DNA from 2 places in the Pseudonocardia sp. EC080619-01 genome. Region 1 is predicted to be linked to the other one. Evidence: riboswitches for the same ligand, from Rfam matches in the RefSeq annotation. Region 1 holds a riboswitch; the other holds the start of a gene.
What was found. Region 1 has a riboswitch for thiamine pyrophosphate ahead of thiO (glycine oxidase ThiO). Riboswitches for the same ligand answer to the same signal wherever they lie in the genome.
Positions count from the first base shown of each region.

Region 1 (4,380 bases):
AGTGCTGTGGGTGGTGCTCGCGCTGGTGGCGGGTGTCGCGGTGCACGACGGGCTCCGGGCCCTGGAGGGGCCCGGCGAGTCGCTGGTCGCGGCGGGCGGCCGGGTCTCCGACGCGTTCGCCGGGGTCTCCGGCGCGGTGTCGGCGGTCCCGTTCGTCGGTCCCGATCTCGCCCGTGCGTTCGAGCCGGCCTCGGGCGCGGGCGCGGACCTGGCCTCGGCCGGACGGCAGTACGGGGAGACCGTCGGGACGCTCGCCGCCGGGTCGCTGGTCGTGGTCCCGCTGGTGCTGCTGCTCCCGGTGCTGCTCGGCTGGCTGCCGCTGCGGCTGCGCTACGCCCGCCGGGCCGGGGCCGCGGTCGCCGCCCGGGACACGGCGCCGGACCTGCTCGCGGTCCGCGCCCTCACCCGCGTGCCGGTGGCCCGGCTGACCCGGATCGCCCCGGACCCGGCGGCCGCCTGGCGGGCCGGGGACCCGGACGTCGTGCGGCGGCTGGCCGGGCTGGAGCTGGAGGCGTTGGGCCTCCGGCTCGTGAGTGGTTAGTGCGGCCCGGACCGACTTTTCCACTCACGGGCTGCTTGCCTGCGCCCAGTACCGGCGCGGGATCCGCCCGGCGTGCCGGGCGTCCCACCCGGCCTCGACGCCCCGCCGCATGGCCCGCGCCATCCGCTCCGGATCCGCGGCGCGGGTGACGGCGGTGGCGAGCAGGACGGCGTCGCACCCCAGCTCCATCGCCTGCGCGGCCTCGGACGCCGTGCCGATGCCCGCGTCGAGCACCACCGGCACACCGGCCTCCGCGACGATCATCTCGATGTTGTGCGGGTTCCGGATGCCCAGTCCGGTGCCGATCGGCGAGCCCAGCGGCATGACGGCCGCGCAGCCGGCCTGCTCCAGCTTGCGGGCGAGCACCGGGTCGTCGTTGGTGTAGGGCAGCACCGTGAAGCCGTCGTCGACGAGCTGCTCGGCGGCGTCGAGGAGCTCGACCGGGTCCGGGAGCAGGGTCCGCTCGTCGGCGACGACCTCCAGCTTCACCAGGTCGGTCTCCAGCGCCTCGCGGGCCATCCGCGCCGTCAGGACCGCCTCGGCCGCGGTCCGGCACCCCGCGGTGTTGGGCAGCAACCGGATCCCGAGCCTGCGCAGCAGGTCCAGCAGCCCGGTCCCGCCCTCGACGTCGACGCGGCGCAGCGCCACCGTCGTCAGCTCGGTGCCGGACGCGACCAGCGCCCGCTCCAGGATCTCCAGGTTGGCGGCACCGCCGGTGCCGGTGATCAACCGGGAGTCGAACAGGTGGTCCCCGAACGCGAGCTTGTCCATCGTCATCCTCCCTGCACGGCGGTCAGCACCTCGATCCGCGCGCCCTCGGCCGGGACGAACCCGGCCCGCGCGGCGCGCGGCACCACCTCCCCGTCGACGGCGACGGCGATGCCCCGCTCGGGCATGCCGGCGTCGGCGAGCAGGCGGACGAGGTCCGCGCCGTCGTCGATCTCGCGCTCCTCGCCGTTCAGCACGATGCGCATCGTCAGCTCCTCTCCGCCGCGGCCGGTGCGAACCGGCGCGGGTCCGCCGCGCGGGCGGCGGCGGGCACGTCGTCGCCCCGCAGCACCGCGGCCGCCGCGGCCACCGTGACCGGGACGAGCAGCATGCCGTTCCGGCCGTGTCCGGTGGCCGCGACCAGGCCGTCCGGCCCGGTGCGGCCGATCAGCGGCAGGTTGTCCCGGCTCCCCGGGCGCAGCCCGGCCGCCGTCTCGGTCAGCTCGTACTCGGCGATCCCGGGCAGGATCCGCTCCGCGTCGCGGAGCAGGTCTCGGACCCCGCCGACGGTGACCGCCGTGTCGAACCCGTTCTCCGACGTCGTCGCGCCGATCACCAGGTCCCCGTGACCGGGTACCACGCGCGGCACGGCGTACACCGGACGTCCGTCGACGAGTGCCCGCACCGTCCGGGACGGCGGCGGCAGCGCCCCGGACCGGCGGGTGAGCCGCAGGATCTCGCCCTTGACCGGGCGGACCAGGCCCGCCAGCGACGGGTGCAGCGACGACGAGTGCGCGCCCGCCGCGACCACGACGACGTCCGCCCCGACCTCGGTCCCGTCGGTGAGCCGGACCCCGGTCACGGCGGTGCCGTCGTCGCACACGGACTCCACCGCGCGCTCGTCGATCCGCACCCCGCCGCGCTCGCACGCGGCGCGCAGCGCCGCCAGCAGCAGCCGGTTGTCCACCGAGGGGTCCCCCGGCACCGAGAGGCCGCCCCGGACGTCCGGGCCGATCGCCGGTTCGAGCCGGCGCAGCTCGCGCCCGGTCAGCCGCTGCACCGGCCTGCCGAGCGAGTCGAGGTGACCGGCGAGGGCGTGCAGCTCGTCGCGGTCACCGGAGCCGGTCGCCACCACGACGGTGCCCTCCGGGTGCAGCCCGGCGTCGGCGCCCGCGTCGGCGGACAGCTCGGCGGCGAAGCCGGGCCAGCGGGCGACCGAGTCCAGCCCCAGCTCCAGCAGGTCCTCCTCGCCGGGCCACGCCTCGGTGACGGGGGCCAGCATCCCCCCGGCCACCCAGGACGCCCCGGAGGCCGGGGCCGGGTCGAACACGGTGACGCGGTGACCGGCGCGCGCGGCCTCGCGGGCCACCGCGAGCCCGATCGCCCCGGCACCCGCGACGGCCAGTCGGACGGTCATGGATCTGCCACCTCGCTCCCTGCGCCGGCATGACCCGGATCAGGTTCGACGGTCGGGACCGCGCCTGGTCCCCTCTCAGCCCGATCGCCGGGCTCCCGTGGTTCTCGGTCGTACGAGTCCCCAGGCTACGCCGTAGCGTGCGGTCCGTGTCCGACACCGATCCCCGCGCCCGGCGGCTCGCCCGCCTGCAGGACGCGCGGCTGTACGTGTGCACCGACGCCCGCACCGAGCGCGGCGACCTGGCCGAGTTCGCCGACGCCGCCCTCGCCGGCGGGGTCGACGTCGTCCAGCTCCGGGACAAGGGCGGCGACGACGGCCCGCTGGAGGCCCGGGCGGAGCTCGCTGCCCTGGAGGTGCTCGCCGACGCCTGCCGCCGGCACGGCGCGCTGCTCGCCGTGAACGACCGGGCCGACGTCGCGCTGGCCGCCGGCGCCGACGTGCTGCACCTGGGGCAGGACGACCTGCCCGTGCACTGGGCCCGCCGCGTCGTCGGCGACGACGTGCTCGTCGGCCGCTCCTCGCACAGCGCGGACGAGACGCTCGCCGCGGCCGGTGAGGACGGCGTGGACTACTTCTGCGCGGGCCCGTGCTGGCCGACCCCCACGAAGCCCGGACGGCCGGCACCCGGCCTCGACCTGGTCCGCGAGGTCGCGGGCCGTGCCCCGGCACGGCCCTGGTTCGCGATCGGCGGGATCGACGAGGAGCGGCTCGACGCGGTGCTCGACGCCGGGGCGGACCGGATCGTCGTCGTCCGGGCGATCACGCAGGCCGACGACCCGCGCGCCGCCGCGGCCCGGCTGCGGGCCCGGCTGCCCCGCTGAGCCCCGGACGTACGGCGGCCCCGATGGGCCGATCGCCCACCGGGGCCGTGCGCTGCGGTGCCGGAGCGGCTCAGTTGGACGGAGCCGCGCCCCCGCTGCCCTGACCGGACTGTCCGGACCGGTCGGACCCGCCCGACCCGGAGTCGGGCTGCTGGGTCGGCAGCACCCGGCTGAGCCCGTCCTGCAGCGGGTTCCCGCCGCTGCCCGAGCCGTCCTGCTGCTCCGTGCCGCCCTGCTCGTCCTGCGACGACTCGGTGCTGCTGGTGCTGCTCGACGACTCCGAGGTGCTCGTCGCGGACTCCGACGTGCTCGTCGCCGAGTCCGACGAGTCGGTGGAGCCACTGCCGTCGTCGGTCTCCGGTGCCGGGGCGGGGCCGGTCACCACGCTCCCGACCGAGGTGCTGGAGCTGTTGCCCGCCAGCGACGATCCCTTCACGACCTCGATCCCGGTGATCAGGAACATCGACACCGCGAAGGTCAGGACGCCGAGCACCGCGGAGACGATCACCGTCCGCCGGGTGAGACGGACCCGGCGCCAGCGCCCGTGCCCCGCGGAGCGCGACGGCTGGGCCGGCGCCTGCGACGGGTCGAGCAGCACGGTCTCCTCGCCGGTGGGGCCGGCGACCCCGCGCCCGGACGACTGACCCGCCGCCACGACCGTGCCCTCGGCGACGCCCTTGCCCTTCTTGGCGGCCGCCTTGTCCTTGATCTCGATGGCCTTGTCCCGGCTCACCTCGAGCGAGCGGGTGAACAGGGTCGTCGCGAGCGTCGAGATGATCGAGCCGAGCGCCGCACCCAGGACCGTCCCGATCGCGCCGAGGAACGACCCGAGGATCGCCGTGACGATCGCGGCCCCCGCGCCGGCGGCGATCTTCGTCGGGCTCAGGTCCGCC
Region 1 covers NZ_CP012184.1:3,300,413-3,304,792, reverse strand. Annotated here, with positions in the region: gene AD017_RS15575 (hypothetical protein) at 1-541, shown strand, start outside; gene AD017_RS15570 (thiazole synthase) at 566-1,312, opposite strand; gene thiS (sulfur carrier protein ThiS) at 1,315-1,515, opposite strand; gene thiO (glycine oxidase ThiO) at 1,518-2,666, opposite strand; TPP riboswitch at 2,665-2,772, opposite strand; gene thiE (thiamine phosphate synthase) at 2,804-3,487, shown strand; gene AD017_RS15550 (hypothetical protein) at 3,558-4,380, opposite strand, start outside.

Region 2 (4,380 bases), 2.9 Mb from region 1:
GCACGTCCGCGGAGCGCACGCCGTCGGAGCACGTGCCCTCGTCCTCGGGGCACCCGTCCGCGGAGCACACGCCCACCGGAGCCGGACCGCCGGTGTGACGGCGGTCCGGGCGGCCGTGGCCGGCACCGGTCGACCGGGCGGGCCGGACCCGGTGCGGCCGTCCGCCGCCTGGGCGGCGACGCCCTCAGTCGGACCGGCGACGGTGCCGGGCCCGGCGCTGCGCGGGGACCTGCGGGCCGGACCCGGTCCCGCCCGACCGGCGCGCCACCGGGATGAGGGCCGTCCGGTCGGCGCGCGGCGGCACGTCGTCGTCGTGACCGTCCGCCCCGTGGTCCTCCCGGTCGCCGGCCGCGTCGGCCGCGGGATCGGCCCGGGAGCCGATCCACCGGTCGGCCGGTGTCCGCGGGAGCGGTCCGTCACCCTCGCGGGGCCCGGGGGCCTGCGGTCGTCCGCCGAGCGGGCCGGACTGCCGGCCGCCGTCGCGACCCGGCTCCGCGGTGCGGCCGGAGCCGTTCCGCGGACCGTCCGCGCGTCCGATCCGGGTGCCACCGCTGATCGGGTCGCGCGGGGACGGCAGCCGGGCGGGGACCGGGCCCGCCTGCCCCGCCGCGGACGGATCCGCCGATCGGGGCGCCGGAGGGCCGGACGGTCGTGCGGGCGCATCGCCCGCCGGTGCGGGCCACGGGTCGCGCGGCCGGGCGCGGTCGTCGTCCGGTCCGTCGGTGCGCGTGCGCGGGTCCCCCGCCCGGGTGGAGTCCGATCCGGCGGCCCGGCCGCGACCGGGGCCCGGCGAACCGGGGCCCGACGGAGCCGACCGGCCCGGCGGACCCGTGACCGGGGACCGCCCGGCCCACGGGCTCGCGGCACCGTCCCGTGGGCCGCCGGGCCGGGCAGTCCCGCGCAGCTCGGCTCCCGGGGGCACCCCCGGGAGTGCGGACGGCGCACCGGGGAGCGAGGACGTGCCCGTCCCCGCCTCGCGGGCCGCCGCCTGCTCCAGCCTGGCGATCTCCCGGACGTCGGCGATGCGGGCCGCCAGCGCCGTCACGACCGCGCGCAGCGCGTCGGCCAGGTCCTCGGTGAGCCGGTCCTTCGGGCCGCCCCGGGCGAACAGCTGCAGGACCCCGCCGGTGCGGCCGGCGATCGGTACCGGGACGGCGAGCGACCGGACCAGCCCGCAGTCCGCTGCCGCGGCGGCGAGCTCGGGCGGCCCGGACCGGGTCAGGTCGGGGGTGAGCAGCACCCGGTCGCCGCGCTCGGCGGCCGGGCCCGGCCCGGCGTCGGCACGGCGCTGGAGCTCCCCGAGCCGGGTCGCGGCGGTGTCCGAGCCGAACACCCGCCGGCCCTTCGGGTCACGGGGGTCGGCCGGCTCACGGAGCAGCAGGGCGGCACCGCCGACACCTGCGGCGGGGACGAGCGCCACGCAGAGACCGGACAGCATCGCGGCCACGTCGACGTGGGCGACCGAGGTCGACCCGGCCTGCAGCGCCACCCGCACGAGGGCGGGCGCAGGATCGGGTGTCACGCGGCCGGCCGTTCCGGAGATCCACGGGGAGGCCGCCATCTCGTCCCTTCCGCGCCGCGTCGGACGGGTCCGCGGATTCGGATCCGGCCGGTCACGCAGCGTCGCTCTCGCGGAGCCCGAGGATAACGATCGAGCGGCGACTCGGTGACACCGGCTCGCGTCTCGCGCTCGGACGTGACGCAGGGTGATGACGATCAACGGTTGGTGATCGACGGGCGCGGCTCGCCCGGGCCGGTGTACCCGCGTAGGCTGACCGGCCGTACCGCGGGAGCCCGCGCACCGAGGCTGAGAGGGCGGCAGGACCGGCCGCCGACCGTTCGAACCTGATCCGGGTGACACCGGCGTAGGGAGGCCGCTCTCGTGCTCTCACGTGCCCGTCCGATCGTCCTGCTGCTCGCGCTCGTCCTCGCGCTGTCCGGCTGTGCCGGCGGCGACGGCGGGGGAGCGGACCGGGACCAGCCGATCCGCGTCGCGCTGGACTGGACGCCCAACACCAACCACATCGGCCTGTTCGCCGCCCAGCAGGCCGGGTACTTCCGCGACGCCGGACTGGACGTCGAGTTCCTGCCCTACAACCAGACGTCGCCGGACACGCTCGTCGGCAGCGGCGCCGCGGACTTCGGCATCAGCTTCCAGAGCTCCTTCACCTACTCCCGGGCCGCAGGGGCCGACATCACCTCGGTGATGGCGGTCCTGCAGCACTGGGCCACCGAGATCGCGGTCCGCGCCGACCGGGCCGACATCCGGTCGCCGCGCGACCTCGACGGCAAGGTCTACGCCGGGTTCGGCGAGCCCGGCGAGGTCGCGAAGATGCAGGCGGTGATCCGCAACGACGGCGGGCGCGGCGACATCCGCACCGAGGTGCTGAACACCGCGGCCTACGAGGCGCTCTACGCCGGGCAGGCCGACTTCACCGAGCCGTTCGTCAACGTCGAGGGCATCGAGGCGCAGCTGCGGGGCGAGCCGCTGAAGACGTTCCGGTACACCGACTGCGGCTTCCCGGACGCCTACAACGTGCTCCTCGTCGGCAACTCGACCTGGCTGCAGCAGAACCCGGACCGGGCGCGCGCCTTCGTGCAGGCCGCCCAGCGCGGCTACGCCCTCGCCGCGCAGGACCCGGCCGGTGCGGCCCGGATGCTGTCCGAGGCCAACCCGGGCGCCTTCACCGACGACCAGCTCGTCGACCGGGGCGCGACGATGCTCGCCGACGGCTACCTGCGCGACGAGCAGGGCCGCGTGGGCTTCCAGACGCCGGAGAAGTGGTCGGCGTTCTCCGGGTTCCTCTACGACACCGGGACGGTGGCCGGGCCCGACGGCGCCCCGGTCCGCGAGAAGCCCGACTTCTCCACCTGGTTCACCAACGACTACCTGACACCGTGATGCGCCGGCTCGCCCCCGCCGCGCTGCTGGTCGTGGCGCTGCTGGCCGTCTGGCAGGCGGCCGTCGCGGTCACCGGGGTCCGGCCGCAGGTGCTGCCCTCGCCGCTGCGCGTCGTCGAGCAGGGCTGGGCGTTCCGGTCGGTGCTGTGGGAGAACACGCTGCCGACGGTGCAGGTGACGGTCGTCGGGTTCACCGTGTCGCTGCTGGTCGCGTGGGCCATCGCGGTCGGCGTGGACTTCTCCCCGTGGCTGCGCCGGGCGCTGACCCCGCTGCTGGTGGCGTCCCAGACGCTCCCGGTCGTCGCGATCGCGCCGCTGCTGATCATCTGGTTCGGGTTCGGGCTGCTGCCGAAGGTGCTGGTCATCGCGCTGGTGACGTTCTTCCCGGTGACCGTCGGCCTGATCGAGGGGTTCGCCGCGACGGACCGGTCGGCCACGGCGCTGCTGCGGTCGATGGGGGCGAGCCGCTGGCAGCGGTTCCGCTACGTCCGGCTGCCCGGGGCGATGCCGTCGTTCTTCACGTCGTTGCGGATCGCGATCACCTACGCCGTCACCGGGGCGATCTTCGCCGAGTACGTCGGTGCCCGTGCCGGGCTGGGGATCTTCATGCAGCTGCAGAAGAACCAGTTCCGCACCGACCTGGTGCTCGCCGCCGTCGCGGTGACGGCGGTGCTCTCGGTCGCGCTGTTCGGGCTGACCCACGTCGTGCAGCGCCTGGTGACGCCCTGGTACCGGGGTGATCACCGATGAAGGTGGCGGTGCGGGACCTGTCGGTGTCCTACGGCGGCCTGGCCGTCCTCGACGACGTGTCGCTCGACGTCGCGCCGGGGGAGTTCGTCTCCATCGTCGGCCCCTCCGGGTGCGGGAAGTCCACGCTGTTCGCCGCGATGGCGGGGATCCTCGACGGCGCCACGGTGACCGGGGCGACCACGGTCGACGGCGATCCGGTGGACGGCGCCCCGTTCGGGCTGATGCCCCAGCAGGACCTGCTCTTCCCGTGGCGGACGGTCCTCGACAACACCACCCTCGGCCTCGAGGTCGCGGGCGTGTCGCGCCGCGAGGCCCGCGAGCGCGCGCGGGCGCTGTTCGCCCCGTTCGGGCTCGACGGGTTCGAGGGGGCGCGCCCGTCCGAGCTCTCCGGGGGGATGCGGCAGCGGGCCGCGCTGCTGCGGACCGTCGTCGGCGGGCGGGAGGTGCTGCTCCTCGACGAGCCCTTCGGCGCCCTCGACGCGCTCACCCGCACCGGGATGCAGGAGTGGCTGGAGTCGATGCGCGAGCGCTACGGCTGGACGACCCTGCTGATCACGCACGACGTCCGCGAGGCCGCCTTCCTCTCCGACCGGGTGATCGTGTTCTCCCCGCGGCCGGCGACGGTGGTGCGGGAGGTCGCCGTCGACCTCCCGCGGCCGCGGACCCGGGACGTCCTCACCGACCCGCGGCTCGCGGCGGTCGAGGCGGAGCTGCTGGACACCCTGCGCG
Region 2 covers NZ_CP012184.1:399,322-403,701, reverse strand. Annotated here, with positions in the region: gene AD017_RS01815 (hypothetical protein) at 1-98, shown strand, start outside; gene AD017_RS01810 (hypothetical protein) at 185-1,522, opposite strand; TPP riboswitch at 1,777-1,889, shown strand; gene AD017_RS01805 (ABC transporter substrate-binding protein) at 1,883-2,902, shown strand; gene AD017_RS01800 (ABC transporter permease) at 2,902-3,651, shown strand; gene AD017_RS01795 (ABC transporter ATP-binding protein) at 3,648-4,380, shown strand, end outside.
Region 2: linked by a shared signal. The riboswitch ahead of AD017_RS01805 (ABC transporter substrate-binding protein) and the one ahead of thiO (glycine oxidase ThiO) in region 1 are both predicted to bind thiamine pyrophosphate.